Regions from separate parts of the Mesorhizobium sp. BR1-1-15 genome, predicted to be linked through region 1. Evidence: riboswitches for the same ligand, from Rfam matches in the RefSeq annotation. Region 1 holds a riboswitch; the other holds the start of a gene.
What was found. Region 1 has a riboswitch for thiamine pyrophosphate ahead of LB541_RS20395 (Ykof family thiamine-binding protein). Riboswitches for the same ligand answer to the same signal wherever they lie in the genome.
Positions count from the first base shown of each region.

Region 2: it holds a riboswitch for thiamine pyrophosphate, as region 1 does, so the genes downstream of both, thiB (thiamine ABC transporter substrate binding subunit) here and LB541_RS20395 (Ykof family thiamine-binding protein) in region 1, are expected to answer to the same signal.

Region 1 is NZ_JAIUIF010000012.1:110,799-114,787, reverse strand. Features, by position in the region: gene LB541_RS20405 (ABC transporter ATP-binding protein) at 1-458, opposite strand, end outside; gene LB541_RS20400 (ABC transporter permease) at 455-1,210, opposite strand; gene LB541_RS20395 (Ykof family thiamine-binding protein) at 1,309-1,917, opposite strand; TPP riboswitch at 1,908-2,021, opposite strand; gene LB541_RS20390 (hypothetical protein) at 2,239-2,556, shown strand; gene msrA (peptide-methionine (S)-S-oxide reductase MsrA) at 2,696-3,214, opposite strand; gene LB541_RS20380 (hypothetical protein) at 3,399-3,710, opposite strand; gene LB541_RS20375 (hypothetical protein) at 3,811-3,989, opposite strand, start outside.
Region 2 is NZ_JAIUIF010000003.1:34,980-38,968, reverse strand. Features, by position in the region: gene LB541_RS06320 (ABC-F family ATP-binding cassette domain-containing protein) at 1-1,461, opposite strand, end outside; gene LB541_RS06315 (thiamine diphosphokinase) at 1,463-2,107, opposite strand; TPP riboswitch at 2,196-2,310, shown strand; gene thiB (thiamine ABC transporter substrate binding subunit) at 2,353-3,351, shown strand; gene thiP (thiamine/thiamine pyrophosphate ABC transporter permease) at 3,589-3,989, shown strand, end outside.

The DNA of each region.
Region 1 (3,989 bases):
AGCAGCAGCATATCGCGTTCCTGCACCACGGTGCGCAGCAAGGCCGCTCGCTGGCGCATGCCGCCGGAAAGCTGCGCCGGAAAATGCCGTTCGAAACCGGCAAGCCCGAATTCCTCGAACAGCGGAGCAACGCGAGCGCGGGCAGCCTTGCGCCTGACACCTTGCACCTCAAGCCCGAGCGTGGCGTTGTCGAGAATGCGCCGCCAAGGCATCAACGCGTCGCGCTGCGGCATGAAAGCGAAATGCCGGCCGTGGTCATCGAGCGGCTTGCCGTCGAAGAATATCTCGCCCTCGCCGTGAAGCGCGCCGGTCAGAAGCTGGAACAGCGTCGACTTGCCGGCGCCGGAGGGGCCCAGAATGGAGACGAATTCGCCGGCGCCGACGCTGAGCGAAATGTCGGCAAGCACGTCGAGTCCTTCGAAGGCCTTGCGCACATGTCGCAGTTCGAGCCGGTTCATCGCCACGGCCCCTTTCCTGCGGCCCGCCCGCCGGCGGTCCGTTCCCATGGCATGGCAAGGCGCTGGACCAGCATCGTCAGCCCGAACAGGACGAGCGTCAGCACGGCGCTGACGGCGACGGCGGCCAGCACCAGGTCCGGGCGGAAGTTGTTCTTGGCGTTGAGCATGTAGATGCCGAGGCCCTTCGCCGCGCCCGCATATTCGGCGAAGATGGCGCCAACGACGGCATAGGTGATCGAGATCCTGACACCGGCGAAGAAGTAGGGCAGCGCCGAGGGCAGCCGCGCCAGGATGAAGACACGCCAGCGCCCTGCTCCCATGGCGCGCAGCATTTGGCCGATCTCAGCCTCTGTCGCCTCATAGCCTTCGGCCAAAGCCACCAACATCGGAAAGAAGGTGACCAGCGCCACCAGCATGATCTTGGGCATCAGCCCAAAGCCGAACCACAGCACCACCAGCGGTGCAATCGCCACCAGCGGCAAGGTCTGGCTGACCACGAAGACCGGAAAAAGGGCGCGCCGCAATGGCTGGAAGAAGTCGATCAATATCGACAGCGCAAAGGCAGCGCCGAGCGAACAGGCAAAGCCGGCGAGCGTGGCACGGAGGGTTGGCACGGCGTTATCGGCCAGCGCGTGCCGGTTGAGCATTGCCTGAGCGAAGACGCGCGATGGCGCCGGGAGGATTGTCGGCTTGATGCCACCAAAGCGCGCATAGAGTTCCCACGCGGCTAGCAGCAGCCCCACCGAAAGCATCGCCGGAGCGGTTCTGGCGATGAGGTCCACGATCGGACGCGAAGGGGCGGACGGGGAGGACACGCAGGTACCCGGAGCGGATGGCGCGGGGCGCGCCGTCAGACGGCGGTGGGGCTGTTGGCCGAGACGGTGACGTCGAGCGTTACGTGGCCGGCACCCGGCCCGAAGCGGCAAAAGGCCTCGTTGAGTGCGGTAAAAATGGCGCCTGCGTCGCCGCGCAACTTTGTGCAGAAATGCTTGGAGCGCTCATATACGCCCGACTGCTTCAGGAAGTCGATGCAGCCATAGATCTCGTCCATGTGGTCGTCGGTGCCCATGACATAAAGCGAGAACTGCGCCGCCGCCGGCTGGCCGGTGGCGGCCACGCCGCGCACGGCGGCGATAGCGGCTTCCTTGCGCGGGCCGAGCGGCCCGGCAGGTCCGCCAAACGCGTCGGAGCGGCAGATCGGATCGTCCGGCTCGCCCGGGCAGCCGCGCGAGATGGCGGCCGAAAGCACGCAATGCTTGCCGCTGCGCGCTGCCGCCACGAACAGGTCGCGCATGGCAGGAAACAGCACCTCGGGCGGTCCGACCAGCAAGGTCGAGATATCGTCGGTCTCGATCCGCAGTCGATCACGATAAGGGTCCAGTGCCCCGAGCGCGCCAAGGATGACGCCGACAAAATCGCTGGACATGGGATATAGGGAAATCTGTGCGCCTGAAAACATCGCCCGCCTCGCTCCGCTGGTATTACCCAGATCAGCTTCTAGGGTCTGTGGGCTTGCCGCCCCCGTCTCAGCCCCGACCGTACGGAGCACCCCTGTGGATGGACGCGTTAAAGCACCAATCGGGCGGCTATGAAAGCTGTTTTTTCAGGACCATCGCCGGAAATGCATTGCGCCAGGCCTGATTATGGGCGGTTCCGTCGGGCCCGGTCTTGAGGGAAATTTGTCCGGAACCTTAGCCACGACGAGTGGTTGTCCCTATAGTCGCAAACGCGACGAACTTCGTGGAAACGAGCGAAGACTTCACAGAAATGGAGACAAACCATGCTCATGAAAATCCTCGCAGCTTCGGCTCTTACCATTGGTCTCGCGACTTCGGCGATGGCGCAAAGTGCTGGCGGAAACGGCGCCAATAATGGGCCCGGCAGCGGCCAGTCGGTCACGGTCGACCCGAACACGCCGGCATCGCCGAACACGGTGGATCCTGGCACGACCGGCAGCACGACCGTCATGCCCGACGGCATGAATTCGAACGCGGACCGGAACTGTCCGGCCAGCCCACAAGGTGCTCAGCCGGATGCCAGCCACACCGCTCCGGGCACGGCTTCGCCGACCGTCAATGACAAGCATTGCGGCAAGTAGCCATTCGCCGAAACTGCTGGAGAACGCCACGGGGCGTCTGTTCCGTGGCGTTTCCGTCTCTTTATGTTTCACCCTCGCCGAACAGGCAGGCGCCTGAGACGTAAACCGCCATCGGCCTTCGTCTCGGTTCGGGCGCCGTCTACGAAACAGCCTTTTCGCGAACCGGCAGCTTCCAGCCCGGCCTGACGAAATGACAGGTGTAGCCGTTCGGGTATTTCTGCAGATAGTCCTGATGCTCGGGTTCGGCTTCCCAGAACGCGCCGGCCGGAGCCACCTCGGTGACCACCTTGCCGGGCCACAGGCCCGAGGCGTCGACGTCGGCGATAGTGTCTTCGGCGACGCGCTTCTGCTCATCGGTGGTGTAGTAGATCGCCGAACGGTAGCTCATCCCCACATCGTTGCCCTGGCGGTTGCGTGTCGTCGGATCATGAATCTGGAAGAAGAACTCCAGCAGCGTACGGTAGCTCACCCTGGCGGGATCGAAATTGATCTCGATGGCTTCGGCATGGGTGCCATGGTTTCGGTAGGTGGCATCAGGCACGTCGCCGCCGCTGTAGCCGACGCGCGTGGACAGGACGCCCGGGATGCGTCGGATCAGATCCTGCATGCCCCAGAAACAGCCGCCGGCAAGCACCGCGCGTTCGCTTGAAGTCGCCATATCAAATCTCCCCAAAGCAACTCCGGGGAAAGGTTGTAGCCGTTTCCGTCCGGAATTGCGCACGATAAAACTGGAGGCCCGGCGCTATGACAGCCGCTCCAGGATTTCCCATAGATGGGCATTGTCGTCGGCTTCGTCCAGTCGACGGGCGCGTCCTGCTGCCGATCACCACGGACGCGCGGCGTCACTCCCCAGGCCTGAACCTGCGCACCACGACCTCGAATACGATATCCGATATCCACATCGCGCAGACGCCGATGAGGAATGCGGCCGCCAGGGTCGTGGTGTCGTCATTGGCCATCGGCAGGCCCATGGCGCGGGAATACTGGACCACGGGCAGCGTCAGATAGGCGGCGGCTAGCGCGCCGCAGATCGGCGAGGCCACCATCTCGCGCGGTTTGTAGCGGTGGCGCGACAGCGCGCGCAATATGCCGCCGGAAAGGCCGGCGACCACCACCGGCACCTTGATACCGAGCAGGTCGAAAAGATCATGCATCATTTCATTGTCTCGCGATCAGGAAACAGAATGACCGATCCGGCACCGAAGATGAGCGGTCCCCGAGCAGCAGGGCCCGAATCGAGCGGCAACACGATCGTCATGGCTTCCACCCGCACAGTTTCTCGCCCTTGCGGTTGTGCGCCAGCAGCGTCCGGACTTCCGCATCCGACAGTGCTGCGACGGCGGATGCGGACAAGCGCAGCGGGCTCGAGACCGCGCAAAATCCGCCGGTGACGGTGGTGCAGCCGGCTACCGCGACAAGTGCTGCGGCCGCTG
Region 2 (3,989 bases), on a different contig from region 1:
ATAGCCGCCGGCATATTCGACCCAGCGGCCGCCGCCGTCCGGCGCGATCACGCTGGTCACGGTGCGGTCGAGGAAATCGCGGTCGTGGCTGACCAGGATGACCGTACCGGCAAAGCCGGCGACCAGTTCCTGCAGCAACTCCAGCGTTTCCATGTCGAGATCGTTGGTCGGCTCATCGAGCACCAGCAAGTTCGCCGGCCGGGCCAGCACGCGCGCAAGGATCAGCCGTGCCCGCTCGCCGCCCGACAGCTCGCGCACCGGCGTGCGTGCCTGCTCCGGCTTGAACAGGAAGTCCTTCATGTAGGAGACGACGTGGCGCTGCTCGCCATTGATGACAAGGTTCTCGCCGCGCCCGTCGGTGAGATATTGCGCCAGCGTTTCCTGCGGATCGACCGCCTCGCGCTTCTGGTCGAGCGTGGCGATCTCCAGATTGGTGCCGAGCCGCACCGAACCGGCATCCGGCTGCAATTCTCCGGTCAGCATCTTCAGAAGCGTCGTCTTGCCGGCGCCGTTCGGCCCGACGAGGCCGATGCGGTCGCCGCGCTGGATGCGGGTCGAGAACCCCTTGACCACGGTGAGGTCGCCAAAGCTCTTCTCGATGTTCCTGGCCTCGATCACCAGCTTGCCGGATTCGGCGGCGTCGCTGGCCACCATGGTCGCGGTGCCTTCGGCGCCGCGATGGCCGCGAAAACGCTGGCGCATGGTCTGCAATTCGCCCAGGCGGCGCATGTTGCGCTTGCGCCGCGCCGTCACGCCATAACGCAGCCAGTGTTCCTCGCGCACGATCTGGCGGCCGAGCTTGTGCTGTTCGCGCTCTTCTTCCTCAAGCACCTGGTCGCGCCATTCCTCGAAATGGCCGAAGCCCTTATCCAGCCGGCGCGTCTGGCCCCGGTCGAGCCACACGGTGGCGCGCGAGACGCGCTCAAGGAAACGGCGGTCGTGCGAGATGACGATGAGGGCCGAGGAGGTGCGGACGAGTTCCTCTTCCAGCCATTCGATCACCGAGAGATCGAGGTGGTTGGTCGGCTCATCGAGCAGCAGGATATCAGGCTCGGGCGCCATGACGCGGGCAAGGGCGGCGCGCCTGGCCTCGCCGCCGGAGAGGTCGCCCGGCTGCTCCTCGCCCGAGAGGCCGAGGTGCTCCATCAGGTAGCTGGCGCGATAAGGATCGTCGGCGGGACCGAGCCCGGCCTCGACATAGGCGCGCACGGTTGCGAAGCCGTCCATGTCGGGCATTTGCGGCAGATAGCGGACGGTCGCCGATGGCTGGCGGAACACCTCGCCGTCCTGCGGCTCGATCAGGCCGGCGGCGATCTTGAGCAGCGTCGACTTGCCGGACCCGTTGCGGCCGACCAGCGCGATCTTGTCGCCTGCCGACGCAGCCAAGTCGGCGCCGTCGAGCAGGGGCGTGCCGCCGAACGTCAGTTTTATTCCGTCGAGATTGAGAAGAGGCGGCGCCATGTCAGCTTTCTGGCAAGGGATAGGGATGGGCGAGCAGCAGCGCGCGCCCCGCTCCCAGCGCGATCTCGAGCCTGCCCTTGACCTCATTAGAGATGGTCAGCGATGAGCCGAACGCGACCTTGACGCGGTCAAGCGGCCATTTCGCGCCGGCGACGGTCAGCCCGGCAAGCTCGGAAAAACCCAGGATCGAGAACAGGGTGCCGTCTGTATAGTCGAAGTGGACCGTGCCGTGCGCCAGGGGCACGCCTTCCTGCGCGCCGCTGGTCAACAGCACCTTTGTCCCGGCCCCGGCCAGCCGCAGGGCGAGCGCCATGTGCAGGAAGGCATGGTCGGCGCGTTTGCCGCCGAAGGCGCCGGCAAGCACGAGGCTGGTCGCGCCGCGCTCCAGGGCGGCCGATATCGCGAGTTCGCCATCGGTGGCGTCCTTCTCTGCCGGGAAGGTTCGGCGCGGCACGGCGGCCAACTCATCCGGCAGGCCGGCGGGCACGGAATCGAAATCGCCGACCCACAGTTCCGGCACAAGGCCGAGCGTCCTCGCATGGCCGATGCCGGCATCGGCGGCGATGACGCGGGTCCCCTCGACCTGACGGTCGAGCCGTGGCGTGCGGATGAGGTCGCCGCCAAGCAGGATGGTGAATGTGCTCATATCGTGTGGCCCTTACCAGCCCGACAGCGGAAACGGAAGGCCGGCAAACAGCCACTTGCGCGGTTCACCGGCCGGGCCTATGTGTCGAGGCGCTCTAACGGGGTGCCGGACGCGATATTCGCGGACCGGCTGAGAGGCAGTCTCGCCAACCCGCTGAACCTGATCCGGTTTGTACCGGCGGAGGGATTAGACGTTTCGGACAGTCCGACGCCTCAATTCCTTTAACCCGAACGAAGGAGGCGCCGATGCGCACGCTTTTATACGCCCTTGTCTCTGCAATGGTCGTGGTTCTGTCCGGGCCGGCCTTAGCCAAGGACAAGCTCACCGTCTACACTTATGAGAGCTTTACCGCCGACTGGGGCCCCGGCCCGGTGGTGAAGAAGGAATTCGAGGCCGAATGCGGCTGCGATGTCGACTTCGTCTCGGTTGCCGACGGCGTCGCGCTGCTCAACCGCGTCAAGCTGGAAGGGGCCGCGACTAAGGCCGACATCGTGCTTGGCCTCGACACCAATCTCACCGCCGATGCCAAGGCCACTGGCCTGTTTGCGCCGCATGGCGCCGTGACCGGGCTCAATGTGCCGGGCGGCTGGAACGACGACATCTTTGTCCCGTACGACTATGGCTATTTCGCCGTCGTCTATGACACGCAGAAGCTGAAGACGCCGCCCAAGAGCCTGAAGGAATTGGTCGAGGGCAGTGCCGACGACAAGATCGTCATCCAGGATCCGCGCACATCGACGCCGGGCCTCGGCCTGCTGTTGTGGGTGAAGTCGGTCTATGGCGACAAGGCGCCGGAGGCCTGGGCCAAGCTCAAGGCAAAGGTCTTGACCGTGACGCCGGGCTGGAGCGAGGCCTACGGCCTGTTCACCAAGGGCGAGGTGCCGATGGTGTTGTCCTACACGACCTCGCCCGCCTACCACATGGTTGCCGAGAACACCGAGCGCTACCAGGCCGCTTCCTTCGAGGAGGGCGAATATCTGCAGATCGAGGTCGCCGGCATCACCACGACGGGAGCCAAAAATCCGCTGGCGGAAAAGTTCATTGCCTTCATGACGGGGCCGAAATTCCAGGATGCCATCCCCGAGACCAACTGGATGTTCCCGGCCGGCAAGACGGACAAGCCGCTCAATCCCGCCTTCGACAGACTGGTCAAACCGACCAAGACCTTGCTGTTCAGCCCCGAGGAGGTCGCGGCCAACCGCAAGGCATGGGTGGATGAATGGCTGGCGGTGATGAGCAAGTAGTTTGGTCGTATGATCGAATGATGAGTGCTCTACGGCGCCCCCCTCTGTCCTGCCGGACATCTCCCCCACAAGGGGGGAGATTGGCCGTCACGACGGCTTTCGCCAATTGGCGACGTCACAGGAGAGGGTGGAGCGCTGAAGCAGCCAATCTCCCCCCAAGTGGGGGAGATGTCCGGCAGGACAGAGGGGGGCGCGAAGGAACGCGACGCTCGCTAAAGGTCCTTTGGGTGGCGCAGCGTGCAGCGCGCGTCTGACCCCCGCATCTCCGCCGGCATCCTCGCGCTTGCGGCGATCGCGCTGCTGATCGGCGGCGCGTTTGCGGGTCTTCTTTTCGAAGGCGCGAACGATTTCTCCGGAGCCTGGGCAGCCTTCGATGCTTATCTCCTGCGCGTCGTGCGCTTTACGTTGTGGCAGGCGGCGCTTTCGACGCTGCTGTCGGTGGCGCCGGCCCTGTTCGTGGCTCGCGCGCTGTCGCGGCATCCGCACTTTCCCGGCCGCGGCTTCATCCTCCAGCTCTTCGCCCTGCCGTTGGCGCTGCCGGCGATCGTGGCGGCGCTCGGCATCCTGGCGCTCTATGGCCGCGCCGGCTATTTCGCCGGCTTTCTTGGTGCCGTCGGCGGTTACAATTGGCCGGGCAT